4 regions of the Erwinia sp. 2186 genome follow, and region 2 is predicted to be linked to each of the others. Evidence: riboswitches for the same ligand, from Rfam matches in the RefSeq annotation. Region 2 holds a riboswitch; each other region holds the start of a gene.

Region 1 (7,461 bases), 2.0 Mb from region 2:
TGCGCGGTAGCTGCCTGCCAGTCAGGCGCCAGCGTGATGGCGCTGACCACCGCAATGCTTCCCACGCCGGTTGCCAAGACCTGCGGTGCCCGTTCCAGACTGATGCCGCCAATCGCCACCGTGGAAATCCCTTTCAGGCGGGAAATATGGCGCTGCAACTCCTGCAATCCCTGCGGCGAAGAGGGCATATTTTTGGTCTGGGTCGGAAAGACGTGTCCGAGGGCGATATAGGACGGCTTCTCAGCCAGCGCCCGATCGAGCTCGGCATCGTCATGGGTTGAAAGCCCAAGCCGTAATCCGGCGCGATGGATCGCATCCAGATCGGCGACATCCAAATCTTCCTGGCCCAGATGCACGCCATAGGCCTGATATTTAATCGCCAGCTGCCAGTAGTCATTGATAAACAGGCGTGCCTGATAACGCTTACCCAGTTCGATAGCCGCCGCGATATCGTTTTCGACCGCCGCGTCAGGCAGATCCTTGATTCGTAACTGAATCGTACGCACGCCCGCTTCAAGCAGGCGCGCGATCCAGGGCACCGTTTCCACGACCGGATAGAGTCCAAGCTGGGCCGACGTTGGCGGGAAGGCTGAGCGGCTCATGCTTTTTCCTCCTGCGACAGCGCATCGGCGGGGTGATAAAGTTCCCCGCCGCGGGTACGGAAAGCCTCTGACATTTCGGCCATACCAACCTCAATCGGTTTGGCTTCCGCCTCCTGTCTGGCGGCATAGTCCCGCACTTCCTGAGTAATTTTCATCGAACAGAATTTCGGGCCGCACATTGAACAGAAGTGGGCGACCTTGCCCGATTCCTGCGGCAGCGTTTCATCGTGATAGGCGCGCGCAGTATGAGGATCGAGTGCCAGATTAAACTGATCTTCCCAGCGGAATTCGAAGCGGGCTTTGGACATGGCGTTATCGCGGATCTGCGCGCCGGGATGCCCTTTTGCCAGGTCGGCGGCATGCGCGGCAATCTTGTAGGTAATCAGACCCTGCTTAACATCTTCCTTGTTGGGCAAGCCCAGATGCTCTTTCGGCGTGACGTAACAGAGCATTGCGCAGCCAAACCAGCCAATCATCGCCGCGCCAATACCGGAGGTGAAATGGTCGTAGCCAGGCGCGATATCGGTGGTTAGCGGGCCGAGCGTATAGAAGGGCGCTTCATGGCAGTGATCGAGTTGCTCGGTCATATTACGGCGGATCATCTGCATCGGCACATGTCCTGGCCCTTCGATCATCACCTGCACGTCATACTCCCAGGCAATTTTGGTCAGCTCGCCCAGCGTATGCAGCTCGGCAAACTGCGCTTCATCGTTGGCATCCTGAATCGATCCTGGACGAAGTCCGTCGCCCAGCGACAGCGAAACGTCGTAGGCGACGCACAGCTCGCAGATCTCGCGGAAGTGTTCGTAGAGGAAGCTCTCTTTGTGGTGAGACAGGCACCACTTGGCCATGATCGATCCCCCCCGGGAGACGATCCCCGTCAGGCGTTTTGCGGTCATCGGCACATAGCGCAGCAACACACCGGCATGGATGGTGAAGTAATCGACGCCCTGTTCAGCCTGTTCCAGCAAGGTATCGCGGAACACTTCCCAGTTGAGATCCTCTGCCACACCGTTCACTTTTTCCAGCGCCTGATAGATCGGAACCGTACCAATCGGAACGGGACTGTTACGCAGGATCCATTCGCGCGTCTCATGAATATTGCGCCCGGTAGAAAGATCCATCACCGTATCGGCGCCCCAGCGGGCGGACCACACCAGCTTCTCCACTTCCTCTTCAATCGACGAGCTGACCGCGGAGTTACCGATATTGGCGTTAATCTTCACCAGGAAATTGCGGCCAATAATCATCGGTTCGGATTCAGGATGGTTAATATTTGCAGGGATGATGGCGCGGCCGGCCGCCACTTCCTGCCGGACGAACTCTGCCGTGATATTTTCCGGCAGGCTGGCACCAAAGCTATTGCCGGGATGCTGTTGCAACAGCACGTCACCCCGGATACGTTCGCGGCCCATATTTTCACGCAGGGCGATAAATTCCATCTCTGGCGTAATCACGCCCAAACGCGCGTAATGCATTTGCGTCACGCAGCGGCCAGCCAGTGCCTTGCGTGGGCGGGGAAGATGGTCAAAACGCAAATGATCGAGGCCTTCATCCGCCAGGCGCTGTTGGGTATACACCGAACTGAGCTGCTCAATGTGCTGAGTATCACCACGCTGTTCAATCCAGTCATTGCGTAGTCTGGCAAGTCCGCGATGCACATCAATTTTTGCGTCAGGATCGCCATAAGGTCCGGCCGTGTCATACACCGGTACCGGTTCGTTATCTTCAAACTGCGGATTGTCTTTGCTGCCACCGACCATCGTCGGACTGAGCTGGATTTCACGCATCGGCACGCGAATATCCTCGCGCGAACCGTTCAGCCAGATGCGTTTAGAATTGGGGAAAGCGGTGCCCTGAAGGGAGTCGATAAACTGCTGGGCTTCTGCGCGCTGTTTGCGGCGGGTCAGTCTTTTATCACGGGTAGACATAGCTCGTTCCTGAAAAAAGGGAATTTGCTTGCCTGGAGTTCGGAGGAGTAAGCGCAGGGTGTGAAAATGGTCGGATCCACACCGTCACTGAAGATTTACTCTTGTTCCCTTCGCAGGTACTAACCTGATCAGGTTCCGCGGATCCCGAATTAACGGTCTCAGCCCCTAAGGGCACTCCGACAAGAAGAATTTTGCTGGCAGACAGCACCAGCAAAACAATCGTGGCAGGTCTGGCCTCGCCACATAGTGCCCTTTCAGCATAAAGGGGCTTTTTTGAAACTACAAGGGGTTTACAATCTGATAACGTTTACGCCGGACGGGCAAGCGCACTCTCATTAGCTGCCTCAGGCTTATCCGCCGTTTTTTCCAGCGCCAGCTGAATAAAGCGGTCTTCAAGCGTGAAACGCGCTTCCAGCGCTTCGCCCACTGTGGACAAAGCATTCTGGAATTCGAGACAGTTATCGTGATCGATAGCCTTCTCGAGATGGGTATCATACACCTGCATGATCATCTCGGTGTTTGCCTGCAGGGAAGGGTAGATCAGCGCGGCTTTAGCCAACTGTTCGCTGCCTTCCATCTCCTGAATAAAGCGTTGATAAACGGTGAAATGCCCGGTGGAAAGGTAATCCACCAATCCCTGACAGAAGCTGTCCAGCGCGTTTTCATCGAGCGTAGTGAGCGATTCCTTGTTAGGCTTGATGCCAACCAGACGATAATAGGCAATCAACAACTGCCTGCGGGAGCGTAGACAAAAGTCTACCAGGTCGCTACATCCGCCGACGCGCGCGGTCAGAACTTCTAACTGGTTAAGCATGAGTGACTCCATGAGTGTAATTATTACTATTTCGCCCCAATCCAGTAATTCAGAAAGTCTGTAAAGCTGAGGATGAGCAATTTTATGCAACGTGAGATTTCAAGCGTAGACGTTGGCTGGTGGGTTGTCAGTCATGAACATAAACTTTGGTTACCGAAAGGTCAATTACCGTTCGGTAGCGCGCAAGAATTAAGCCTGACAGGATCGAACGGATCACAAATCGGCGAGTGGCAGGGCGATCCCGTCTGGCTGATCTGTGAGAACCGTCAAGAGGGCATGGGATCCTTGCGTCAGATCCTCGATCTGGACGTGGGCCTGTTCCAGCTGGCGGGTAAAGGGATCCAGCTGGCGGAGTTCTATCGCTCGCATAAGTGGTGCGGCTACTGCGGCCATGAAATGCACCACAGCAAAACCGAACTTGCCTGCCTCTGCCGCCATTGTCGACAGCGCTATTACCCGCAAATCGCGCCCTGCATCATTGTGGCGATCCGCCGTGGGGAAGAGATCCTGCTGGCCCAGCATACCAAACACCGTAACGGCATCTACACGGTGCTGGCCGGTTTTGTTGAAGTCGGCGAAACGCTGGAACAAACCGTCGCGCGGGAAGTGATGGAAGAGAGCGGGCTGAAGGTGAAAAACTTGCGTTACGTCTCCTCTCAACCCTGGCCGTTCCCCCAGTCGTTGATGATGGCTTTTATGGCCGATTACGACAGCGGCGAGATTGTCATCGATCCCAAAGAGCTACTGGATGCGGGTTGGTATCGCTTTGATGCCTTACCGCAGCTTCCTCCTCCAGGAACGGTCGCCCGTCGCCTGATTGAGGATACCGTGGTGCTTTGCCGCGAAGAGGCTGAGTAAGTACCCAGGCCGGCAAATTCACCCTTTGCCGGCTTTTGCTGAACCCGCTCGGGTGTTTAATCATCGTATTTCATTTTTTTAAATAAACTACTGTGCTTAATCGTGCAGCATCACGTATTTTATTGTTCTGATTTTGTCTGCCAGACTGCATTAATATTAATGTCATGTTAATAACATCAGGGAATGATGCCATGGAAAGGTTCAAGAAAGAACATTACTTATGGGGCCTGTGGCTCTTATGGATTTTTTCTCTTTGTTGTTACCTCTTCCCGCAATATAAATTCTTTGATTGTTGCCTGAGGGTGACGATCGGCTGTTATTTAATATTCGTTTTATTAACTCTCGCTAAAAGGATGGATCCCAATATGTTTAACTTCAATAAGAAAGAAACAGACTCGCCAGTGAACGGCTCAGTCGCTACCGCCTCGCCGCAGGCACCGAAGGCCGCGCTGGAGCTGGCTGATGAGAGCGCGACGGCGAAAGAAACCCGCATTTCATCAGGCAGTAAATTGACGGGTGAAATAATTAATGAAGCTAATATTTCGATAAATGGTCAGATCGTTGGCGATATTGTCAGTAAGAAAACGGTGCAGATCGGTCAAGAGGGGAAAGTGAATGGTAAGGTGTCTTCTTTGAAAGTTGTTGTAAATGGTTCGCTAAAAGGATGCTGTTACGCGAAGTCAGTCACGATTCTTTCCCGTGGCCGAATTGAAGGGGATGTTTATGCCGAGGATTTCTCTATTGAGAAAGGCGGCGTATTTATTGGCAATTCTCATGTGCTTGATGAAAACAGGCTGCCAGATAAAGCCTCGACCGCGGTGAGGACAAAGCCAGAAATATCTGAGTTAATGCCGCCGGCACCGGGAAAAAATACCAATAAAGAGCGGGGTGACAAAGTCGCTAAATAAGGGTTTGATATGCGCATTCAGCCACCCAACCGGGCGCGAGGTTCACTGCCCGGTGGGTGAGCCCATCCTGTCTTATGCTCTCAGCCGCCCGGCGATCGCTCAATTTTTGTGACGCTGTGGCAGCGCCATTTCCAATAAATGTTACACTACGCGCATGCATGTGTGCTTAGAGAGCTTTTAAAAATGAGTGAACTGAAGAACGATCGTTATTTGCGCGCCCTGTTGCGCCAGCCGGTAGATGTGACGCCAGTGTGGATGATGCGCCAGGCCGGGCGTTATTTGCCTGAGTACAAAGCGACTCGCGCGGTAGCCGGTGATTTTATGTCGCTGTGCAAAAATGCCGAACTGGCGTGTGAAGTGACGCTGCAACCGCTGCGTCGCTATAACCTGGACGCGGCGATCCTGTTCTCCGATATCCTGACCATTCCAGATGCGATGGGCTTAGGCCTCTATTTTGAAACGGGTGAGGGTCCGCGTTTCTCTTCACCGGTCACCTGTCGTGCAGACGTTGAAAAGCTGCCAATCCCCGATCCTGAACAGGAACTGGGTTATGTGATGAATGCCGTGCGCACCATCCGTAAGAATCTGAACGGTGAGGTTCCGCTGATTGGTTTCACCGGCAGCCCGTGGACGTTGGCGACCTATATGGTGGAAGGCGGCAGCAGCAAGGCCTTCACCAAACTGAAAAAGATGATGTATGCCGAGCCGGCCACCCTGCATCTGATGCTGGATAAGCTGGCTGACAGCGTCACCCTGTACCTCAATGCGCAAATCCGCGCCGGTGCGCAGTCGGTGATGATCTTTGATACCTGGGGCGGCGTGTTGACGGGTCGTGACTACCTTGAGTTCTCCCTTCACTACATGCACAAAATCATTGATGGCCTGCAGCGTGAAAACGACGGACGTCGCGTACCGGTTACTATGTTCACCAAGGGTGGCGGACAGTGGCTGGAAGCCATGGCGGCGACCGGCTGTGATGCGCTGGGGCTGGACTGGACGACCGATATTGGCGATGCACGCCGCCGTGTAGGCGATAAGGTCGCGCTGCAGGGCAATATGGATCCTTCCATGCTGTATGCCGCGCCTGCCCGTATCGAGCAGGAAGTAGCAACTATCCTTGCAGGCTACGGTAATGGCAGCGGTCACGTGTTCAATCTGGGTCACGGCATCCATCAGGATGTGCCGCCAGAGCACGCAGGGGTGTTTGTCGAGGCAGTCCACACGTTGTCTCGCCCATACCATCAGGACTAAGCATGGATATTCAGGCATTAAAACAGGAACAGCTTGCGCGTGCCGCTGAGGTGATACGTGAAGATGATTTTGAGGTAATGCCGCCCCGTTACATTGGCGGTGCCGATGTCGGGTTTGAGCAGGGCGGTGAGATAACCCGCGCCGCCCTGGTTATTCTGGAATATCCTTCGCTCCAGTTAGTGGAGCATCGTGTTGCGCGCATCGCCACCACCATGCCCTATATCCCCGGTTATCTCTCCTTCCGTGAATATCCCGCGTTGATGGCCGCCTGGCAGCAGCTGGAGCATCGTCCTGACCTGTTAATGGTCGATGGGCAGGGCATTGCCCATCCGCGTCGCCTGGGCGTTGCCAGCCACTTTGGCCTGCTGGTGGATGTGCCGACGCTGGGCGTAGCAAAAAGCCGGCTGTGTGGCACCTTCGAACCGCTCGCCGATGAGCCGGGCGCCAGCCAGCCATTAATGGACAAAGGCGAGCAGATCGGTTTTGTCCTGCGCAGTAAAATCCGCTGTAATCCGCTTTTTATATCGCCTGGCCATCGCATCAGCCCGGCTACCGCATTGAGCCTGGTGGAGAGCTGCCTGAAAGGTTATCGCCTGCCTGAACCCACGCGCTGGGCAGATGCCGTCGCTTCCCAACGGCCCGCTTTCCTGCGCTGGCAACAGAGGGGTTAACGGTGTGAGCCGTCACCTTTTCGGTTACACTGCAGGCCGCGCACTTATCTTTAAGAGATCCGAACATGTTACGTAATCCCATTCATCTGCGGCTTGAGAAACTGGAAAGCTGGCAGCACGTTACTTTTATGGCCTGCCTGTGTGAACGCATGTACCCCAACTACTGGGCGTTTTGCCAGCAGACAGGCTTTGGCGACAGTCAGATTTACCGCCGTATTCTCGATTTGATTTGGGAAACGCTGGTGATTAAAGACGCCAAAGTGAATTTTGACTCGCAGCTGGAAAAGTTTGAAGAAGCGATCCCGGCCGCAGAGGATTACGATCTGTACGGCGTCTACCCGGCTATCGATGCCTGCGTGGCATTAAGCGAATTACTGCATTCGCGTCTGAGCGGTGAAACTCTGGCGCATGCCATTGCGGTAAGTG
Region 2 (7,461 bases):
GCGCTGTAGCCTGCCAGCATAAACACGTAGCTCTTCGGCGTGCGGTCATGCAGCGACAGATACAGGCAGCAGGCAACCCACAGCGAAACGCAGAGGCTGAACAGCATCGGATGGGTAACGGTAATCGGGTAGATCAGAAAGATAAAGATCCCGCCCAGCACGGTGCCAAGAAAGCGGAACAAGGCTTTCGACAGGGTGGAGGCAGAATACAGCTGTGAAATCACGTAAACCGAGACCATGGCCCAGGCCGGTTTATCCAGGTTCAGTTTCAGCGCGATATATAAGGCGATAAAGGCGGCAATGCAGGTTTTAACGGCAAATAACCACGCATTTTTAGATAACCACTTCATTATTTACTTCACGGCTCACGTCAGACTAAAGCGCTATTTTAGCGATTTTCAGGCAAGAGTGGAGAGGCTTAAGCATCGATAGTTTGTAACAAAATAATCACATAGGGTGAAAGATAAGGGGCTAATCATTGTCAACCCCTTATCGTTAGCGATTAAGCAATGGTGACGTCTTTCGCCAGATAGACATCCTGCACCGAATTGATCAGCGCCACGCCATCCTTCATCGATTTCTTAAAGGCTTTACGGCCTAAAATCAGCCCCATACCGCCCGCGCGCTTGTTGATCACCGCGGTGCGCACAGATTCGGCGGTATCGGTTTCACCTGCCGCTGCGCCACCCGAGTTAATTAACCCGGCACGGCCCATATAGCAGTTTGCCAGCTGGTAACGCACCAGATCGATCGGGTTGTCGCTGGTTAATTTGCTGTAAACGCGCTCGTCGGTTGAGCCGAACTTCACCGCGTTATACCCACCATTGTTTTCCGCCATCTTCTGCTTGACGATATCGGCACCGATGGTGGCCGCCAGATGGTTAGCCTGACCGGTCAGATCCGCGCTGGCATGGTAATCCACACCCTCTTTCTTGAAGTCATTGTTACGCAGGTAGGCCCACAGTACGGTGACCATACCCAGCTCATGAGCGCGCTCAAAGGCGACGGAGATTTCTTCCAGCTGGCGACGAGACTGTTCAGAACCGAAATAGATGGTGGCGCCCACGGCAACCGCCCCTAACTTAAAGGCCTGATCGACACTGGCATACAGCGTCTGATCGTATTGCGTGGGATAGCTGAGAGTTTCGTTATGGTTCAGTTTGACCATAAACGGAATGCGGTGCGCATAACGGCGCGACACCGAGGCCAGCACGCCATAGGTGGAGGCCACGCAGTTACAGCCCGACTCGATGGCCAGCTCGACGATGTTCTTTGGATCGAAATAGAGTGGATTGGCAGCAAATGACGCGCCCGCCGAGTGCTCGACGCCCTGATCGACCGGCAGGATTGACAGGTATCCGGTGCCGGCCAGACGGCCGGTGTTGTAGAGGGTCTGCATATTGCGTAACACGGCAGGAGAACGATTGTTGTCGATCATCACCCGATCAACATAATCCGCGCCCGGTAAATAAAGGCTTTCCGCTGGAATGGTCATGCAGCGATGTTGCAGAAGAGTGTCAGCTTCTTTGCCCAATAACTGTACGATGTCCGTCATGTTAGCTCCTGTTTAAGGTGAAACCGGCAGGCATTAACGCCTGCCATGAATGATTTCTGACCCCAACAGCGTGGACCCTAACCGGACATTAAGGCAAATTGCTGACTCCATTTTTCAGAACGATCCCAGTGTAAACGTTGCCGATCGTCCGCTACCACCAGCGATGAAAATGGTGCACCGGGCCGATGCCCTTGCCGACTTCCAGCGAATCGGCCTGCTCCAGCGCGCCCTGTAACCAGCCCTTGGCGTCCTGCACCGTCGACACCCAGTTATCATGCCGGGGTCGCAGCGCGGCCAGCGCAGCGGAAAGCGTACAGCCGGTGCCATGGGTATGCTTTGTTGGCACGCGCGGCGCGGTAAAACGCTGCTCCAGCTGGCGGCTGAACAGCCAGTCCGGGCTTTCGGCATCGCTCAGATGTCCGCCTTTCATCAGCACCGCCTGGCAACCCAGCGCTAACAGCGCCCTTCCCTGTCGCCGCATCTCATCTTCGTTAGTGGCAACCGGACACTCCAGCAGCGCCGCCGCTTCCGGCAGATTTGGCGTGATCAGTGAAACGTGCGGCAACAGGCACTCACGCAGCGTGGCAACCGCCGTCGGCGAAAGCAGCGGATCGCCACTTTTCGCCAGCATCACCGTATCCAGCACAATCCACGGCACGGACGAGGCCTTCAGTCCTTCAGCCACCACCTTGACGATATCGCTGCTGGCTAACATGCCGATTTTTACGCTGTCGATGCGCACGTCGCTCAGCACGGAATGTAATTGTGCCGCGACAAAGTCGGGCTCAATGCGGTAAACCGACTGCACGCCACAGGTATTCTGCGCCACCAGCGCGGTGATCACGGTGGTGCCATAGGCACCCAGCGCCGAGAAGGTTTTCAGATCGGCCTGAATGCCCGCGCCACCGCTGGGATCGGTTCCGGCAATGCTCAGTGCGTTGATGCGCTTCATCCCTGAACCTCCAGAGTGAACAGCTCGTCGAGGAACAGCGCAACAAAACTGCCGGGACCCGCTGCCGCCATCGCCGCGCGTTCGCCTGCCAGGCTCATTATCCGGCAGGCGCTGGCAACGTGCGTTAACCGGTCGCCAGGCACCGCGGCAAATCCGGCCACCACCGCCGACAACGCGCAGCCGGTGCCGACCACGCGGGTCATCAACGGCGAACCGCCAGCCACAGCCAGCACCCGTTGGCCATCGGTGACGTAATCCGTTTCCCCGGTGACCGCAACGATGGCGCCGGTGGTGCTGGCCAGCAGACGAGCGGCGTCCAGCGCCAGCGCCGAGTCATGCAGGCTGTCGACGCCGCGCCCGGAGGTTGCCTGGCGCGCCAGCGCCATGATTTCCGAGGCGTTGCCGCGAATAGCCGCAGGACGGTGTTCCAGCAGCTGCTGACAGAATTCAGTGCGGAAGGTCAATGCGCCGACGGCAACCGGATCCAGCGTCCAGGCACGCTGCGCCTTTCCGGCCGCGTGCACGGCAGCCAGCATTGCTGCACTGCGGGAATGGGTGAGCGTGCCGACGTTGACCAGCACGGCATCGGCAATGGCGCTGAACTGCGCGGCTTCGTCGGGATCAATCACCATCGCCGGCGATGCGCCCAGCGCCAGCAACACGTTGGCAGTAAAAGTCTGCACCACATCGTTGGTCAGGCAGTGAATTAACGGCGATTTTTCACGGAAGAGGTGGAGCGACGCCACGGCATCCGCCGCGACAAAGGTATGAGGTTGGTTCATGGTACAACTCCCAACCGGCGATCAAGAAGGCGATGCGGTCAGGCATCTGACTTCCCTCCGCTGGCATTATCCAGTTCAGGTTCGACGGGTTTTTCTCAGCCCTTTCTTTGGAAAGAAACGGCACCCCGAGTCATTAACTACGTGCTATCAGCCGCCAGATTACGGGAAGTGGCTTGCTGGCACAAGCCTGTGTCCACATGCCTACCGCAGTGGTTTTCGCGTAAGAAGATTACCGCAGTTCTATACCCGCTTTATCACACCTGACCTGCCCCCAGGATTAGAGTCAACGCTCAATTAGCAGGATCAGCAGTTTTGCTTAAATCTAATACTTGTTGTGCATGTGGTTAATGTTTGTAAAATGACCGCTGTGATTATTTCTATAGCAAGTAGAGGGACTTATGCAGAAATACAGCAATACGATCACCCTATCCGTGACCGCATTATTGAAGGATTCGTACAGCGTGGAACGGCTGGCTAACGCAGACGGCGAGCAACGCCAGATTTTCGAATCCCATGTAGAAGAAATGAAATACTGCACTTACGATGATGAATAAGAAGTTCTGGATAAGGTGGGTGAGTATCGCGCTGCTCTGCGTTGCGTATTACGTTTTAGTGCTTTACTTCGATCTTGTCTTCGCTCTTAACTTTTCGGAGACAATGAGCCAGGGAGGGGAATTTACATCCTCTCAATGCACCTGGTTTGCTAAGGCGCTATCGCAAAATCATTCCGATTCAGCGTTAGGCTCTCTATTAGGCTTCGCGGTATGCGTCCCATTGATCCTGCTCATCTTTAAGAAAGTCAGATGACCCGCTCCAGCGCCCCTTTGGTGATGCGCAGAAGAGCCACCTGAAGCGCCTGCTTATCCAGCCTGGCTTCGGCAAGTAGCGTCTTGAGTTGGGTGTTCTCTTCCTCAAGCGACTATCAGCCGCCAGGGGGATGGCGCTTTTCTTTACCATCCCCCAGGCGGTAATCAGATCAACATTCCACCGCTACACCGGGATGCGGCGACCGATCTCCACCACACGGTCACTGGGCAGGTAGTAGTAGTCGGTCACATGCATGCCGTTGCGCGCCATCCAGCTGAAAATCACGCGCTGCCAGGCCGGCAGGCCGCCGCTACCTTCGCGTGGGATGATGTTTTCATGGCCCAGATAATAGGTGACATGCTCGGTATCCAGCTCGCAGTTATCCAGTTGCGGATAGCGTAACAGTGCAGGGATGTTGGGCCGCTCCATAAAGCCATACACCGCCAGCGCGTGCCAGAAGCCCGGCGCAAGCTGGGTGACGGTTAAGCGCTCGTCGGCATTGATGCGCGGAACGTTGTCGATAGCGATCGTCAGCGACAGCACGTGCCCATGCAGTGAGCCGTTTCGCTTCACCTGCCACTGCATCACCGGCGGCGTGCCCTCTTTCTCCCGCGTCAGAAACACCGCCGTGCCCGGTACTCTGGGTATGGCTTTTTCTTCCAGCATGGCCAGGAAGTCGTCCACCGGAATAAATTTTTCGTGCACCGCCCTGCTCGCCGCTTCCACGCCGCGGTGCCAGAGCAGCATTACGCCGTACACGACCAGCGCCAGGATCAGCGGCATATAGCCACCCTCGAACACCTTACTCATATTGGCGACCAGGAAGCACAGGTCGATGACAAAGAACACGCCGGCAATCAGCAGGCTGGTGAGCCGGTTCCAGCGCCACACCTCATGCATCGCAACATACAACAGCCCGGAGGTCATGATCATCGTCAGCGACACGGCGATGCCATAGGCTGCTGCCAGCTTGTCGGAAGATTTGAAGAACACCGCGAGAAAGATGGTCACCACCATCAGCAACCAGTTAATCGCCCCGATATAGATTTGCCCGTAGCTCTCTTCGGTAGTCTGTTTAACCCGCAGCCTCGGCAGCCAGCCTAGCTGAATTGCCTGACGGGTCATGGAAAACGCACCGCTGATAATCGCCTGACTGGCAATGATGGTGGCGAGAGTGGCGAGGATCACCAGCGGGATTTGTAATACCGGCGGGCAAAGCCGGAAGAAGATATTTTGCGTCACGTCAGCACCTGAAAGCAGTAACGCTGCCTGTCCGGCGTAGTTGAGCAGCAGGCTGGGAAAGACGATAGCAAACCAGGCCAGCCAGATCGGCTTTTTGCCAAAATGGCCCATATCGGCATACAGCGCTTCCGCACCGGTGACGCAAAGGAATACGCCGCCGAGCACCAGAAAGCTGACGATGCCGTTGGAGAAGAGAAAGTCGATACCGTACATCGGGTTGAGCGCCACCAGCACCGCAGGATGCTGCACAATCCCCCAGATGCCCAGGCCGGCGATAACCGCGAACCACAGCGCCATAATCGGACCAAAGACTTTGCCAATCTTCGCCGTGCCCAGCGGTTGAATGGCAAACAGCGCCAGCAGGATCACCACCGCGCCAGGCAGGATCCAGGGTTGTGATTCCGGCAGGATGATGGTCAGCCCTTCAAGGGCAGAGAGTACCGAGATCGCTGGCGTGATCGCACCGTCGCCATAGATCAGCGCCGCACCAAAAAGCCCGGCAAACAGCACCAGCGGTCGCCGTTTATCCTTACGTACTAATAGCGACATCAGCGCCAGAATGCCGCCTTCGCCATGGTTATCGATGCGCATCGCAAACAGGGCATACTTTACCGAGGTGATCATCACCATGGTCCAGAACAGCAGCGACAGCAGCCCGAGGATCACCTCCGGCGTGGGTCCTTCGCCCGACAAAGAGAGCACGGTTTTTAAGGTATACAGCGGGCTGGTGCCGATATCGCCAAATACCACCCCCAGCGCGCCGGCGGCAAGTACCGGCAGGCTAAGCGTATTTTCTTGTGTGTCCTGACTGGCGGTCATTGCGCCTTCCTTATGAAACCCCAATCTCTTTACACTGGCCTGGAGATGGGAAAGCGTCAACTTCGCCCAAGGACTCTTTTGGCTAACGGCCAACAATACGCTACTCTTGGGCATCATCCCGTCCTGAGCCGAGACAATACGCAACGCATTATGACCAGACCGCTTAATGAACAGTACGGCATCAGCGTGGCAGCGCTGAAGATGCTGCAATACCTGAAACAGATTTCACGCGGGGATCGGGGGTTTTCTATCCTCGACACCACGCTTAACCACCGTTGCAACGTGACGCCACCGGATAATTTTAAGGTGCTTGATGAGCTGTTTGAGGCCGGAAAAATTGACTACGACTATCGCGGCACCGGGCTTGATGGCGAACGGCATGTCAAGCCGGTCTGATAGTCCCCGCGCGCGCCGGAGCCAGTCGTGAACGTTCGTCCCTTTACTGAGGCCGACCGCCCTTTCCTGCGCACGCTGTTTCTTGCGTCGCGCAAGGCAAACTGGCACTGGCTGGATGGCAGTGACTGGGCGCTGGAAGATTTTGATCGGGTCACGCTGGGCGAGCGCATCCTGGTGGCGGAAGACAACGGTCACCGCCTCGGATTTGCGGCGGTGTTACCTAACGATAATTTTCTGCACAGCCTGTTTATCGACCCCGACTGGCAGGGAAAGCGCGTGGGCAGCCTGCTGCTGACCGCCGTGCAGGCGGCGTTCACCTCCACCGGCGCGTTGAAATGCATGAAGGCCAATCATCATGCGGTGGCCTTTTATCAACGGCATGGCTGGACGATAATTTCTGACGGCGAGAGTGAACACGGTGAGTACTGGCTGATGCATTTTGTGCGCTGAACGCTCTCCCGGCGATGAAACCGGGAGAAGGTGACTCAGACCGCGCGGAAGGCGATATCGGCAGGGATCACTTCCCCTTGCCAGTAAAGCTGGGCAGCCACCGCACCGGCCAGTTGGCGATACATCGCCGTAAACTCACTATCCGGACGACGCACCACCGTTGGCTGTCCATCATCCAGATCCTCACGCAACGTAATGTGCAGCGGCAGCTGGGCCAGCAGGCGCGTATGGTATTGCTCTGCTAATTTATCCGCCCCGCCGCTGCCAAAAATAGCCTCGTGGTGACCGCAGTTGCTGCAAATATGCATACTCATATTCTCAACGATACCTAATACCGGGACGTTAACCTTCTCAAACATCACGATACCTTTTCGGGCATCCACCAGCGCGATGTCCTGTGGCGTGGTCACCACCACCGCACCGGTCACCGGCACATTCTGCGCCAGCGTCAGCTGAAT
Region 3 (7,461 bases), 2.4 Mb from region 2:
GCAAAGGACAACGGCGGCCCGACTACCCAGGCCAGTGACAGTTGGGCACGCATCACCGAACTGAACATCACCACCTCTCGGGCCGAGCTGTCAGCATATTCGCGGGCAAGGGCAAAGATTTGCGGCATTGACACGCTGGCCAGCGCGGAGAGCAGCACGCCAAAGGTAATCAGCGTCAGATAGTCACGGTTGAAGGCAAAGATCAGCGCGTTGCCAATCGCCATCACGCAGCAAAACAGGATCAGCATGCGGCGGTCGCCCCGGTTGTCCGAGCGCTTTGCCAGCAGAATGCTCACCGCAATGCCGGCTATCGCATTGATGGTGTAAAACAGCCCGACCCAGAACGGACGAACGGCCACTTCACGGGTCAGAAACAGACTAAGCGTCGGAGCCTGAAGCGCACCCGCCACGCCCACCATAAACGACACGGCCATAAAGGCGACGTAAACAGGATTGATACGGCGACGGCGCGTGAGGAGCGATTTCATAGCTGATCCTTCAAAAAAAGTCGCCACAGAGGTGAGTCGACAAACAGCAAGCATAGAAGAAAACATGGAGCAGCGAAAAAAGCCAGCAAGGTATTAACCCGGCTGGCTGGTGAAAGGCACCATACTCAGAATCATCAATGTCAGAGCGCATTCGAAGAATGTCTCCCGCTCTTTCATCTGCGGGCATTATCGTCCTAATATAAGGAAGAAAAAACAGACTGCTTTCTGATAAGGCTTCCTCTTTTATGTCTTCTGCCCGCTTACAACAACAGTTTATCCGCCTGTGGCAGTGCTGCGAAGGCCAGCCGCAGGAGACCACGCTCAACGATCTGGCGGTACAACTGAGCTGCTCCCGCCGGCATATGCGCAATCTGCTGAATGCGATGCAGGAACAGGGCTGGCTGGACTGGCAGGCTGAAGCCGGGCGCGGAAAACGTTCAAAGCTCAGCTTCCATTACACCGGGCTGGCATTGCAACAGCAGCGGGCGGAAGAGTTGCTGGAGAACGATCGCATCGACCAGCTGGTGCAGCTGGTGGGCGATAAAAACGCGGTCAGACAGATGCTGATCTCGCATCTTGGCCGCAGTTTCCGCCAGGGGAAACATATCCTGCGGGTGATGTACTATCGCTCGTTACTGAATCTGTTACCCGGTACGCCGCTGCGTCGTTCTGAAACCCACCTTGCCCGTCAGATTTTTAGCAGCCTGACGCGGATAAATGAGGAAAATGGGGAAATCGAAGCCGATATTGCCCACCACTGGCAGCAGCTTTCTCCGCTGCACTGGCGGTTTTATCTGCGCCCGGCGATCCACTTTCATCATGGCCGTGAGCTGGAGATGGCCGACATTATCAGCACCCTTGAGCGACTGAAGCCCCAACGCCTTTATGCCCATTTCGATCGCATTGAGTCCTCGGCGCCCTGGACGCTGGATATTCATCTGCATCAGCCCGACAACTGGCTTCCCTGGCTGCTGGGCAGCGTCAGCACCATGATCCTGCCAAAAGAGTGGCCATTCCTCGCGGACTTCGCCCGTCAGCCGATTGGCACCGGCCCGTATGCGGTGGTGCGCAATCAGACCACCCAACTGAGGATCCAGGCGTTTGATGACTATTTTGGTTACCGCGCGCTGATTGATGAAGTGAATATCTGGGTGCTGCCGGAAATCAGTGATGAGCTGGTTTATGCCGGGGTTAAGCTGGAAGGCAAAGGGCTGGAAGAAAAGTCAGAAGAGAGTCGTCTGGAAGAAGGCTGCTATTTCCTGCTTTTTGACCAGCGATCCGAACAGGGTCGCGATGAACACATCCGTCGCTGGGTCAGCACGCTGTTCAACCCGATCGCCCTGCTGAATCATGCCGGTATTGGCTATCAACGCTACTGGTTCCCGGCTTATGGCCTGCTGCCGCGCTGGCATCATCGCCGCGATATGGCTGCCAGCCAGAAGCCCGACGGGCTGACCACCCTGACGCTGACCTGGTATAACGATCACGTCGAGCATCAGGGCATCGCCAATGCGTTACGGCCGATCCTCGCCGAACAGGGCGTGGAGTTGATCACCCAACAGGTCGATTATGACGTCTGGCACCGTGGCGAAGCCGAAAGCGATATCTGGCTCGGCAGTGCCAACTTCACCCTGCCGCTGGAATTTTCGGTGTTTGCGCTGCTGTACGAAATCCCGCTGGTGCATCATTGCGTCACGCTGGACTGGGAAGAGGATGCGCAACGCTGGCGCGAACAGAAGCTGCCGCTGGCCGACTGGGGCAAGCAGCTGATCAACACCTGGACGCTGCATCCGCTGTTCCATCACTGGCTGCTGCTGGAAGGTCAACGCAGTATGCGCGGGGTCAGAATGAATATGCTGGGCTGGTTTGATTTTAAATCCGCCTGGTTCGCCCCTGACGACGCATGATGCTTTCGTTACCCAGCGGAAATCACTAGAATAGGCCGTTCTCAACGGGGTGCGTTCGCGGTGTTTCACTGCCAGCGCTGAGACAAACCCGTCGAACCTGATCCGGATAATGCCGGCGTAGGGATTTGAGACTCTCCAGATTGCTCAGATCCTTTGCGACACCTAACTTTCAAGGAACGCAAAGTGTTAAAAAAAGTTCTGCCTTTACTGATCCTCGGCACCTTCCCGGCCTTCGCGGCTAAACCCGTCCTGACTGTTTATACCTACGACTCTTTTTCCGCTGACTGGGGACCGGGTCCTGCCATCAAAAAGGCGTTTGAAGCGGACTGCGGCTGCGAGCTGAAATACGTGGCGCTGGAAGACGGCGTCTCGCTGCTTAACCGTCTGCGGATGGAAGGTAAAAACAGCAAGGCCGATGTGGTGCTGGGCCTCGATAACAATCTGCTGGATGCGGCGGAGAAAACCGGCCTGTTCGCACCAGGCCAGGTCGATACCAGCAAGGTCACCGTTCCGGGTGGCTGGAACGATAAGACCTTTGTGCCGTATGACTACGGCTGGTTCGCCTTTGTGTACGATAAAACCAAGCTGCAAAATCCGCCCACCAGCCTGAAAGAGTTGGTCAACAGCGACAAACCGTTGAAGATTATTTATGAAGATCCCCGCACCAGCACCCCGGGCCTCGGCCTGCTGTTGTGGATGCAGAAAGTGTTCGGCGATAAGGCACCGGAAGCCTGGCAGAAGCTGGCGAAGAAAACCGTCACCGTTACCAAAGGCTGGAGCGAAGCTTACGGGCTGTTCCTCAAGGGTGAAGGCGATATGGTGCTGAGCTACACCACATCTCCGGCTTACCACCTGATTGAAGAGAAGAAATCGCAGTATGCCGCCGCCAATTTCAGCGAAGGTCACTACCTGCAGGTAGAAGTGGCCGGCCAGCTGAAAAGCAGCAAACAGCCGGAGCTCGCGCAGAAATTCATGAAATTTATGCTGGATAAACCGTTCCAGGACAGCATCCCAACCGGCAACTGGATGTATCCGGTGGTGAAAAGCACCCTGCCTGCCGGTTTCGATACCCTGACCGTCCCGTCCAACTCGCTGCAATACACGTCACAGGAAGTCGCCAGCCAACGTAGCCAATGGATCAGTGCATGGCAACGCGCCGTCAGCCGCTGAGTGCTGGCCCGTTAGTGCCCGGTGCGCTGGCGGCGACGCTGCTGGTCGCCGTGGCCCTGACCGCATTCAGCGCGCTATGGCTGAGTGCGCCGGCGATCCACTGGCGGGATCTCTGGCAGGATGACTATCTCTGGCACGTCCTGCGCTTCTCCTTCTGGCAGGCCTTTCTTTCCGCGGTACTGGCGGTTGGGCCGGCGATCCCGCTGGCCCGCGCACTTTACCGACGCCGCTTCCCCGGCCGGGACACGCTGTTAAGACTCTGCGCGATGACGCTGGTGTTGCCGGTGTTAGTGGCGGTATTCGGCATCCTCAGCGTCTATGGCCGCACGGGCTGGCTGGCCGATCTCTGCGCGTTGCTGGGCATTCCCTATACCTTCACGCCGTATGGCTTGCAGGGCATTTTGCTGGCGCATGTGTTCTTTAATTTGCCGTTAGCCGCGCGTCTGCTGCTGCAGGCGCTGGAACAGATCCCCGGTGAGCAGCGCCAGCTGGCCGCGCAGCTGGGATTACGCGGCTGGAACCATTTCGTGGTGGTCGAATGGCCCTGGTTGCGGCGGCAAATTCTGCCTGCCGGCGCGCTGATTTTTATGCTCTGTTTTGCCAGCTTCGCAACCGTCCTGTCGCTCGGCGGCGGACCAAAAGCCACCACCATCGAGCTGGCGATCTTTCAGGCGCTGAACTTTGATTACGATCCGGGCCGTGCCGCCCTGCTGGCGATGATTCAGATGGTCTGCTGTCTGGGATTGGTGATGTTAAGTCAGTGGCTCAGCAAAGCGATTCCGTCGGGCACGGCAAGCATCAACGGCTGGCGAAATCCTGAAGACAGCGGGCGCGCCAAAGTGTGGGATGCGCTGTTAATCTTCGCCGCGCTGCTTTTATTACTGCCGCCGCTGCTGGCGGTGATCGTGGATGGCCTGAATCAGGGGCTGCCCGCAGTATTACGCCAACCGGCGCTGTGGCAGGCCACCTTCACCTCAATACGCATCGCGCTTGGCGCGGGGGTGCTGTGTGTGATCCTGACGGTGATGCTGCTGTGGAGCAGCCGGGAATTGCGCCTGCGTCAGCGCGTCTGGCTCGGCCAGTCGCTGGAACTGAGCGGCATGTTGATTCTGGCCATGCCCGGCATCGTGCTGGCGACCGGCTTCTTTCTGCTGCTGAATGCCACCGTGGGCCTGCCGGACGCCGCCGATGGTATCGTAATTTTCACCAATGCGCTGATGGCCATTCCTTACGCCATGAAGGTGCTGGAAAACCCTCTGCGGGACATTGCCGAACGCTATAACCGGCTCTGTTTGTCGCTGGATATTCACGGCTGGAATCGCGTCAAACTGATCGAACTGCGCGCGTTAAAGCGCCCTCTTGCGCAGGCGCTGGCATTTGCCTGCGTGCTGTCGATTGGCGATTTTGGCGTGGTGGCGCTGTTTGGTAATGAAAATTTCCGCACGCTGCCGTTTTATCTCTATCAACAGATTGGCTCCTACCGTAGCGAAGATGGCGCGGTCACTGCGCTGCTGCTTTTGCTGCTCTGCTTCCTTCTGTTCACCCTGATTGAAAAACTGCCGGGACGCCATGCTGACGTTAACTAATCTGACCTACCTCTATAACCATCTGCCGATGCGCTTTTCACTGAGCATGCAGGCGGGAGAAAGGCTGGCGATCCTCGGCCCGAGCGGCGCGGGGAAAAGCACCCTGCTGAGCCTGGTGGCGGGGTTTCTTGCGGTAAATAGCGGCAGCTTGCTGCTGAATGGCGAAGATCACAGCCACACGCCACCGGCGAAGCGACCGGTTTCCATGCTGTTCCAGGAGAATAACCTGTTCCCGCATCTGACGGTGGCGCAGAACATCGGCCTTGGCCTGCATCCCGGGCTGAAGCTGGATCCTCAGCAGAAGCAGGCGTTGCAGGACATCGCGCGACGAGTCGGTCTGGACACCTTGCTGGACCGTTTGCCTTCGCAACTTTCCGGTGGCCAACGGCAGCGGGCGGCGCTGGCACGATGTCTGGTGCGTCAGCAACCGTTGCTGCTGCTGGATGAGCCGTTCTCTGCCTTGGATCCGGCCCTGCGCAAAGAGATGCTGCAGCTGGTGGATGAGGTCTGTCAGGAGAGGAAGATGACGCTACTGATGGTGTCGCACAGTATTGAGGATGCCGCGCGGATAGCGCCACGCAGCATACTAATTGTCGATGGACGGGTTTACTGGGACGGCAGCACCGACGTGCTGCTCAATGGTGACGTGGCTGAAGCCGCCGTGCTGGGCATTAATGTCCGATAAAGACTTCTGACAACAGATGGCGGAATATCGGCATCATCGGATGGAATTGCAGGGCGACAAAGCTGGCCACGGCAATAACAATCACCAGCGGCGCCAGCCATCGCAGACGGCTCGGCGGCAGATACGCGCTGGCCCAGTCGGCCTGCTTTTTCGAACGTAACCAGCGCCATCCCAACCAGCATCCCAGCCAGACCAGCAATGCCACCGCCAGCAACAGCCATTTAAACATGCTGCTGCTCGCCCCTTTCGGCACATCAATCGCCACACCCGCCAGAATGCCCGGCAACAGATACAGCGGTGGCCAGAGCACGCAGCCAATGATATTCGGCGGGATAAACTTCTTCACCGGCAGTTCCAGCATTCCCGCCACCAGCGGGATCAGCGGACGGGTCGGCCCGACAAAACGCCCAACAATGATGGTAAACATGCTGTGCTGATGCAGCGCATGTTCGGTTTTATCCATCAGCCCCTGATGCTTTTTAATAAATGACCATCGGTGCAGCGGCCCTTTGAATTGCCAGCCAATCAGATAGGAAATCCAGTCGCCGACCAGACAGCCAATGGTCCCCGCCAGCCAGGCGGGATACAGGCCAATTTGCCCGCTGCCGATCAGCGCGCCGAAGGAAGCCATTAAAACAGTGCCAGGCAACAGCAGCCCGACCAGCGCCAGGGATTCAAAAAAAGTGATAAGCCCCACCGCCAGCAAAGACCAGGCCAGTGATTGCGTAATAAGATGTTGCAGCCAGGCTTCCATACTTTCCACATTCTGTTTTGATTGAGGTCGGATTGTCCTGAGACACCCGTACTGCGTCAAGGTCTGTTTTGTATGAACTCATTGATCGCGGTCAGATTAAGATAACCTCCAGCACGGGCCGGACGGCATCCGCACTGACCCGACCGGGCGAGATTCCCCCGGCATCGCGCTATACTGTATAAATAAACATGCTATTATTGTGCAAAGAAGCAACATTAAGGATTTCCGGTGAACGATGCACGCGCAGGCTTTCTGCTCACCCGCCACTGGCGGGATACGCCTTCAGGCACGGAAGTGGTGCTGTGGCTGGCCACCGACAGTGGCCCGCAGAGAGTGGTGCTGCCGCCACAGGAATCCGTTGCCTTTATTCCGCAAGAGTATCAGGCGCAGGCTGAGGCGTTACTTAAGCAGGAACGCCATTTCCGTATCGTTCCCCTCGGGTTAAAAGATTTCCGCCATCGGCCGGTGTTCGGCCTCTATTGCCATCAGTACCGCCAACTGCAAAAGCTGGAGAAGCTGCTGCGTGAGAATGGCGTGATGGTGTATGAAGCGGATGTGCGGCCGCCCGAGCGCTACCTGATGGAGCGCTTTATCACCTCGCCCGTCTGGTTTAGCGGCCAGCCGGCGGGAAACAGCCTGATCAACACCCGCCTGAAACCCAATCCCGACTACCGGCCGCCGCTGAAGTGGGTCTCGCTGGATATCGAAACCACCCGCCACGGCGAACTCTACTGCATCGGCCTTGAAGGCTGCGGACAACGCGATGTCTATATGTTGGGCCCGGAGAACGGCGATGCCAGCAAACTGGACTTCAATCTGGAATACGTCTCCAGCCGGCCACAGCTGCTGGAAAAACTGAACGCCTGGTTTG
Region 4 (7,461 bases), 260 kb from region 2:
AGTCCAGTACCAGCGTGATCTTGTCGTTGGCGTTGGCAGTGTGGGCACAGGCGGCAGTCAGCAGCAGGCCGCAGAGGGTTTTCTTAAACATGTGTTTCCCTTGAGTGAGGTATCGATCAGTCATTTTCCGGTGCCCAGCGGATCAGGCGACGCAGTGCACTGTCCACCGCCAGCCACAGCAGCAGAGTCATCAGCACCAGAATAAAAAGTGCCGCAAAGCAGAGTTCGGTTTGCATCCGCGCATTGGCGTTCAGCATCACGTAGCCCAGACCTTCGCCTGCGCCGACCCATTCGCCGATGATGGCGCCAATCGGTGCCACCGCCGCCGCCATCCTCAGCCCGGAGCCAAACGCAGGCAGCGCCGCCATCAGCCGCACATGGCGTAATAACGCCCAGCGGGATGCGCCCATGGTGCGGGCGAGGTCGAGAAGATCGTTATTGACCCGGCGCAACCCGTCGAAGAAAGCCGAGGTGACCGGGAAGAAAATCACCAGCACCGCCATCGCCACCTTGGCGCTGATGCCGAAGCCGAACCACAGCACCAGCAAGGGTGCCAGCGCAAAAACCGGTATGGCCTGGCTGGTCAGCACCAGCGGCATCAGCCAGCGCTGTAAGCGGGGGGAGAACATCATGCACAGCGCAAGGATGGCGCCGAGCAACACGCCGGCGACCAGCCCGCTGACGATTTCCGCCGCGGTCACCAGCGTGTGCGCCGCCAGATACGCGCGGCTGGTCCACAGGACGTCGGCAACCGACATCGGCGTGGGCAGCAGGAAGGCAGGAACGCCGCTGCGGGTGATTGCCCACCAGACGGCAATCAGGCCGATAAACACCGTCAGGCCACGCCGCCAGCGGCCAAAGGCCGATTCTTTTACGGATATCATCCTGCCGCCCGGGTCAGCTGTTGCAGTAATTCACCCTGGCTCTGCAACAGGTGCCGATCGTCAGGGGCCCGTGGCGGCAGTCCGGCAATCTGATGCGAATCATCAATCCCGGCCGCAGACAGCACCAACAGCTGGTGGCTAAGGCGGCAGGCCTCCAGCGGATCGTGGGTGATCAGTAACACCGTGTGGCCGGTCAGTAACGCTGAGGCCAGGGTCTGGATACTGGTGCGGGTAATGGCGTCCAGCGCTGAAAAAGGCTCGTCCATCAGCACCATCGGCTGACGCTGATAAAGCGTGCGGGCCAGCGCGGCTCGCTGCCGCATACCGCCGGACAGCCCGGCAGGCAGGCTGTCGCCATACCCGCTTAAGCCGACGCGCGCCGTCAGCTCATCGGCCCATTCGCGGTCGGGCTTCTCGCCACGCAGGCGTGAGGCGAGGCTGATATTGTCGCGAACGGTCAGCCACGGATAGAGCAGATCTTTCTGCCCCATATAGGCCACGCGTCCCTGCACCGGCAGGCCATCGCTGCCGGTGACCGTGCCTGCCGTCGGCTGCGCCAGCCCGGCTATGATCTTCAGCAGGCTGGTTTTGCCGACGCCGCTGGCTCCCAGCATCGCGGCAAACTGACCGCCGGTGATATCGACATTCAGCCGTTCAAACACCGTCCGTGCGCCGTAGCGCAGGGTCAGATCGCGCACCTCAATCCCCGGCGGGATCACGCCGCGGGCAATGTCATGACTGTTCATACCACGTTACTCAAACTGGCATTCAGGCCCATCTGCCAGAAGGCACTTTCCAGCCGGGTGGCGGTGGTGAAGATGGTTGAAAGCTCCGGCAGACGACTTTGTGCGCCGCGCTGAACCCCAACCGTTTCCAGTAGATCTATCGCCCGCTGAACGCTGGCCAGATAGTTTTCGTCGCCGTAGTTGGCGATCCACGAGCGGTAGGGATTGCCTTCGGTGACGGTGGTGGGATTGTGCAGCAAGCCGAGGCCTATTTCGGCATAGCCCGCGACGCAGGGAAGCAGTGCGGCCAGCAGATCCAGCGCATCGCCGGACTGGCCGATATCCAGCACATAGCGGGTGTAGTTGAGGGTTTCGGGCGCTTCCTGTTCATTGCGCATCTGGCTTTCGCTGATGCCCCACTGCGTGCAGTAACCGACATGCAGCGGCAGCTCGGCGACGATGGCATTCAGCGAGGCGGTGGCGGCACGCATTTCTGGCAGGGTTCGGAACTTGCTGACCAGCAGGGCATAGGCGCGGGCGAAATGGATCAGGAACAGGTAGTCCTGGGTCAGATAGCGCCGAAACGCGCTTTCAGGCAGCGTGCCCTGGGCCAACTGCTGAAGAAAAGGGTGGTTAACGTAGTGCTGCCAGTCAGCCGCGGCCTGCTGGCGAAGCTGGCCATAAAGACCACGGGAAAACATGTTGTCAGACATGGGACCTCCAAAAGTGAGTGGAGATCCGGGCGTGCAGAGGTATGAACAGGCAACGATCGAAAGTGATGCTATTGCCAACCCGTCCCTTCGCTGGCATGACCCAGATCAGGTTCAAAGGGTCCGGCTAACGTCGCCATCTCAGCCCATAAAGGACACCCCTCGGAGAGGCTTGTTATACGATATTTACTTTTTGATTACAATCGATGGCTGGCAGCCGAGTTGGCGTCATAATGAAAAACGGCCTTCTTGCGAAAGCCGTTGTTTAAGCGCCACTAAGCCTGTTTTGGCTTAGAAATCATATTCTAACGCTAAGCGGTTCTGCCAGAAGTTCTTGTCAGAGGTCGAGGTGGTTTGCACGCCGACAAAGTCGGTCAGGCTCAGCCCTTTCAGCACGCCATCAAAGCTGTAGGTGCCGTAAATCAGGTACTCCGACTGATTGCTGCTGGACGCGCCGGCGCTGGCGGTCAAATCCATAAAGGAGTAACGGCTGCCGAGGGAAATATTGCTGTTGGCGGTCCAGTTCAGATCGGTGGAGTAGGCGTTGCCGCTCCCCAAATCCTGGGTACTGGTGAAGAACGGCTGGGCAAAATACTGGCCGGACGAGGTGTTATGGGCATAAGGCGTCACCAGCGCACCGTTGCCATAGGCATTCTCACTGGCGGCGATATGGTCCCAGTTCAGTGACCAGCGCAATGACGGCACAAAATTCATCGCATACTGCGCGCCGTAGCTGGTGCTGTTTACTTCGCCCGCCAGCGCGTCGCCCTGACTCAGGCCGCGAATAAACTGCACGCCAATTTTTGGCTGCAACGGATTTTCCGACCACGACAGGAAGCTGTCGGCGTAAACCATCTTGGTGTAGTTATTGTATTCTTCGTACCACAGCTGGCCGGTCAGCTTTTTATCATCCAGCTTCAGGGCACGTCCGCCGCCGATGCCCCACATGCCGTTAGTACGGCCATCGGCGTCGGTGTAGGCGGTGGTGTCGAGAAACTGATCGTCACCCCAGGGTTTATAGCGGGTAATTTTGGTGGCGTGCAGGAAATTGTCGCTGTCGCCATAATTGGCGTCCACACCCCGGAACAGGATCGGGGTGATGCGCCAGTCGTAGTCGCCGATAAACGGGATATTGATACGCTGGTCACCGGCGGTGATGCGGAAGTCCTGATAGTGCCAGCTCAGATAGGCTTCGCCGACGCCGGTCTCGTTTGGCCCCAGTTCACCGATCAGGTGGTCATCGTTATGCGAGATGCCGCGTTGCAAAATGCCGCTGACGCCGAGGCTCAGGCCATAATATTCCGCCGTGGCGTACTTCACGCTGCCACCGTAACTGACGGTATCCTGCGAATAGCCCGGTGAGAAATAGGCGTTGTGGGTGGAATAATAGAGGCTGCGCAGGCTGCCATGGACCGAGCCGCAGGTAAACATTTCGGTCAGTGAATCGGCGACGCCGGCATCACAATCCGAAACCGGTGCCGCAGCCAGCGCGTGACCCATTAATAAAGCCTGAGAGACGACGAGTACACCCAACTTTAGCGCAAAGTTGACCTTCTTTGTTTTCATCAATAGCTTCCTGTCAAAATTTGAAAATGATCTGCCCGCAGCAAAATTTGCTGAGTAATTTTTTTTGGGTATCCGGTAAAACCGTCCAGTGGCGAGCGCGTTATTTTAGCTACGCAGGTTATTTACGCACTGTAATTAATTTTATTGCGATTTCATTTATTCAGTGACAGCGGATCGCTTGGTAATTCCAGCGTGTCGCGCACGTCCCAACCCTGCAGCTTGCCTGGGTTGAGCAGTCCTGCCGGGTCCAGCGCCTTTTTAACTGAAACCACCTCGGCCTTAATTTCCCCTTGCTTACCTTCTTCAATGGTAAAGACGTGAGGGTTATTTATTTTTACATCATGATCGCGGAATATCTGCATTATTTCGTTCAATCTTTCTTCACTGGAATAGCGAATTAATTGTAATCCGCTGGCAGTGATATTGCTGTCGTTGTCACGCAGGAATTCAATATGGGAAATAACTTCATCGCCGAACAATTCCGCCATCGTAATAATCTGCTGACGATAGGTGGAATAATTGAACGCCGTCTGCAAATAGGTCAGGGTGCTGTCCACTTTCAGCGCATGCAGCGTGGTATGGTTCCAGCAATATTCCATCAAGGAGGCATTGGCTTCACGCGCCTCGTCCGCCGTCTGGCGCACGGCATTCTGGCCGCGATACTTTTCTAACAGTCCGCTGCACAGGCCTTCACTTTGCTCCGCAATCACGCTAATCACCGCATGCTGCGTGGCCTGGTAGTTGCCGTTCAGATGGGTGAAATAGCTCGGGATTGGTGCGGCGAACAGGGCAAGCTGGCGTTTCACCAGCCCTGGCGAGCGGGCAAAGGCATTGGCATAGTCCAGCGCATCGGTGAAGTCGTCGAACACATCCAGCCGCTCAATCCACTGATGCACCGGTGCCAGCGCCAGCTCGACTTCCAGCAAGATGCCGTTGCTGCCGTAAGCATGATGCAGCAGCAAGGCCTGCGGCGCGGGAACGCTGAGGATGCGCGGCTCGGCTTCCATGGTCATCACTTTCACGCTCAGCACGTTGCCGGGTGCGCCCAGCGGGCCATAGTTGATTGAGCCGATGCCTCCAAAGCCGCCGCCATACAGTCCGCCCAGCGTCGCCAGCCGATAGGTCGACGGCATACAGCGCAGCTCCCAGCCCTCTGGACGGGTCACCGTTTCAATCTCGGCCAGACGGATCCCCGCCTGCGCCCGCACGCGGCCTTCACCCAGTTCCACCACCTGATTAAACGCGGTCATATCGACCAGAATGCCGCCCTGTAGCGGCACCAGCTGACCGTAATTGCCGGTTGCGCCACCGCGTAATATCAGCGGCAGGCCGTGCTGCACGCAGGCCTTGACCAGCAGGCTGAGCTCTTCTTCATTGCGCGGGCGAACCACCGCATCGGCCTGCTTGTTTTCCAGCTGCTGCTTCAGCACCGGGCTGAACCAGTGAAAATCGCGCGAAAGACGTTTGACCTTGGGGGCCTGAAGCGTCCACTCGAGGTCGGGAAGCGCCAGCAGCATCTGCTCTACGGCGTTCTTACGTTGTTCACTGTCCATACTCATCCTGTCGGCAAAAGGGTCATTAAATTAGTGAGACTGCACGGCTTCGCTTTCATGCCAGGCGCTGAGGGCGCGGCGGGAAATCCACGACATCACGCCAAACAGCGCGATCCCGGTTAACGAAATCAACAGCAGCGCGGCAAACATCAGCGGAATATCCAGCTGATAACCTGCCTGTAAAATCTGATAGGCCAGCCCGGTGTTGTTGCCGCCGGTGCCCGCCACAAACTCGGCCACTACCGCGCCGATCAGCGACAGTCCGCTGGAGATGCGCAGCGCGCCGAAAAAGTACGGCAGGGCAGAGGGAATGCGCAGGCGCACCAGGATTTGCAGGCGGCTGGCATGGCTCAGCTGGAAATAGCTCAGCAGGCCCGGCGACACGCTGCGTAACCCCTGGGTGGTGTTGGAAATGATCGGGAACACCGCCATCAGCGTCGAGCAGACCACTAACGACAGCGTGGTGTCTTTCACCCAGATGATGATCAGCGGCGCGATCGCCACAATCGGCGTCACCTGCAGAAACACGATGTACGGAAACAGCGCCGTTTCAACAAAGCGGTTCTGCACCAGCACAAAGGCCACCGCGCAGCCGATGACGATCGACAGCACAAAGGAGATCAGGGTGATTTTCAGCGTGAACAGCAGCGACATCATCAGCGAGCCGAAGTTGGTCCACAGGCTTTGCAGCATCACCACCGGCGACGGCACGAGGAACTGCGGGATTTTGAAATAGCTGACCCAGCCCTGCCACAGCAGGATCACCACTACGGCGACCACCGCCGGGTAGAGGATTTTACGGAAGGTCGGGTTGCTGGCCCAGGGCGTTGATCGTTGCGTCTGCATGGCTTACTCCTTTCCTGACTGGCTGGCTTGCAGAAGGCTGTCCTGCAGGCGTTTGGCATAAACCGAAAATGCCGGGCTGACGCGGAAGTCTTCACTGCGCGGGAAGGGTTCGGTAATCGCGATATCCTCCACCACACGGCCAGGCCGTGCCGCCATCATGATCACCCGCTGCGACAGAAACACCGCTTCGTGAATGGAGTGGGTGACGAACACCACCGTCAGGCCCTGTTCGCGCCACAGACGCAGCAGATCGCTGTCCAGCTTGTTGCGGGTGATTTCGTCGAGCGCGCCGAACGGTTCGTCCATCAGCAGCAGCTTAGGCCGTGTGACCAGCCCGCGCGCAATCGACACGCGCATCTGCATGCCGCCGGACAGCTCACGCGGCAGGACTTTGGCAAACTTGCCCAGACCCACCAGCTCCAGCGCTTCACTGACGCGGGTGTTGGCTTCTGCGCGCGGCACGCCGGCCAGATCGAGCGGCAGGCGCACGTTGTTATGCACGTTGCACCACGGCATCAGCGTGGCTTCCTGGAAGACAAACGACAGCGGCTCCTGCGCCTTCTCACGGCTGTCACGCCGCCACAAAATCAGCTTGCCGTCGGTCGGTTCAATCAGCCCGGCCACCATCTTCAGCAGCGTACTTTTGCCGCAGCCAGAGGGGCCAAGCAGGGTGATAAACTCACCCTGGTTGATGGTCAGATTGACCGGCAATAACGCGCGGGTGCCGTTGCTGTAGATCTTCTCCGCCGACAGCACCTCAATGGCGGGCTGTGGCGGCGCGCTGGGCGCGCGCACCTCACTCATTACGGTCAATTTAGGGGCTGAATTCATGGCATAACCTTCGCGTCTTTAATCAGGTCGAGGGTATAGGTCTGTTCAAACGGCACTTTATCGGCGGCGATCAGTTTGTTTTTCACCAACATATCCCAGGTCTCTTTCAGACGCGGTTCGGTGATGATGCCAATGCCGCCGGTTTGTGCGTCGCCGCCGGTCACCAGCTCATATTTCTTCATCTGCGCGATGCCAAAGGCAATTTGATCGGCACCCATTCGCGGGTTGGCCTTGGTGATCAGCACGTTGCCGGCGGTCGGGTCCTGCAGATACTCTTTCCAGCCTTCCATCGACGCCTTAATAAAGGCCGCGACCGCCGTCGGGTGATTTTTCACCGTGTCGGCCA

What was found. Region 2 has a riboswitch for thiamine pyrophosphate ahead of thiM (hydroxyethylthiazole kinase). Riboswitches for the same ligand answer to the same signal wherever they lie in the genome.
Region 1: linked by a shared signal. The riboswitch ahead of thiC (phosphomethylpyrimidine synthase ThiC) and the one ahead of thiM (hydroxyethylthiazole kinase) in region 2 are both predicted to bind thiamine pyrophosphate.
Region 3: linked by a shared signal. The riboswitch ahead of thiB (thiamine ABC transporter substrate binding subunit) and the one ahead of thiM (hydroxyethylthiazole kinase) in region 2 are both predicted to bind thiamine pyrophosphate.
Region 4: linked by a shared signal. The riboswitch ahead of tenA (thiaminase II) and the one ahead of thiM (hydroxyethylthiazole kinase) in region 2 are both predicted to bind thiamine pyrophosphate.

What each region holds. Positions count from the first base shown of each region.
Region 1 is NZ_CM173824.1:4,595,505-4,602,965, reverse strand. Features, by position in the region: gene thiE (thiamine phosphate synthase) at 1-602, opposite strand, end outside; gene thiC (phosphomethylpyrimidine synthase ThiC) at 599-2,533, opposite strand; TPP riboswitch at 2,622-2,722, opposite strand; gene ACXKZG_RS21410 (Rsd/AlgQ family anti-sigma factor) at 2,841-3,347, opposite strand; gene nudC (NAD(+) diphosphatase) at 3,432-4,205, shown strand; gene ACXKZG_RS21400 (bactofilin family protein) at 4,397-5,113, shown strand; gene hemE (uroporphyrinogen decarboxylase) at 5,297-6,364, shown strand; gene nfi (deoxyribonuclease V) at 6,367-7,035, shown strand; gene ACXKZG_RS21385 (YjaG family protein) at 7,101-7,461, shown strand, end outside.
Region 2 is NZ_CM173824.1:1,647,976-1,655,436, reverse strand. Features, by position in the region: gene ACXKZG_RS07530 (FUSC family protein) at 1-350, opposite strand, end outside; gene fbaB (class I fructose-bisphosphate aldolase) at 503-1,555, opposite strand; gene thiD (bifunctional hydroxymethylpyrimidine kinase/phosphomethylpyrimidine kinase) at 1,707-2,507, opposite strand; gene thiM (hydroxyethylthiazole kinase) at 2,504-3,289, opposite strand; TPP riboswitch at 3,325-3,427, opposite strand; gene ACXKZG_RS07510 (hypothetical protein) at 3,721-3,843, shown strand; gene ACXKZG_RS07505 (hypothetical protein) at 3,833-4,096, shown strand; gene ACXKZG_RS07500 (potassium transporter Kup) at 4,280-6,157, opposite strand; gene ACXKZG_RS07495 (hypothetical protein) at 6,308-6,553, shown strand; gene ACXKZG_RS07490 (GNAT family N-acetyltransferase) at 6,581-7,003, shown strand; gene apbC (iron-sulfur cluster carrier protein ApbC) at 7,039-7,461, opposite strand, start outside.
Region 3 is NZ_CM173824.1:3,998,309-4,005,769, forward strand. Features, by position in the region: gene ACXKZG_RS18740 (sugar efflux transporter) at 1-488, opposite strand, end outside; gene sgrR (HTH-type transcriptional regulator SgrR) at 734-2,395, shown strand; TPP riboswitch at 2,431-2,537, shown strand; gene thiB (thiamine ABC transporter substrate binding subunit) at 2,579-3,565, shown strand; gene thiP (thiamine/thiamine pyrophosphate ABC transporter permease ThiP) at 3,541-5,151, shown strand; gene thiQ (thiamine ABC transporter ATP-binding protein ThiQ) at 5,135-5,836, shown strand; gene ACXKZG_RS18765 (DedA family protein) at 5,823-6,590, opposite strand; gene polB (DNA polymerase II) at 6,819-7,461, shown strand, end outside.
Region 4 is NZ_CM173824.1:1,908,448-1,915,908, forward strand. Features, by position in the region: gene ACXKZG_RS08730 (ABC transporter substrate-binding protein) at 1-91, opposite strand, end outside; gene ACXKZG_RS08735 (ABC transporter permease) at 117-884, opposite strand; gene ACXKZG_RS08740 (ABC transporter ATP-binding protein) at 881-1,630, opposite strand; gene tenA (thiaminase II) at 1,627-2,322, opposite strand; TPP riboswitch at 2,388-2,492, opposite strand; gene ACXKZG_RS08750 (TonB-dependent receptor) at 2,611-3,885, opposite strand; gene ACXKZG_RS08755 (FAD-binding oxidoreductase) at 4,038-5,438, opposite strand; gene ACXKZG_RS08760 (ABC transporter permease) at 5,469-6,284, opposite strand; gene ACXKZG_RS08765 (ABC transporter ATP-binding protein) at 6,288-7,115, opposite strand; gene ACXKZG_RS08770 (ABC transporter substrate-binding protein) at 7,112-7,461, opposite strand, start outside.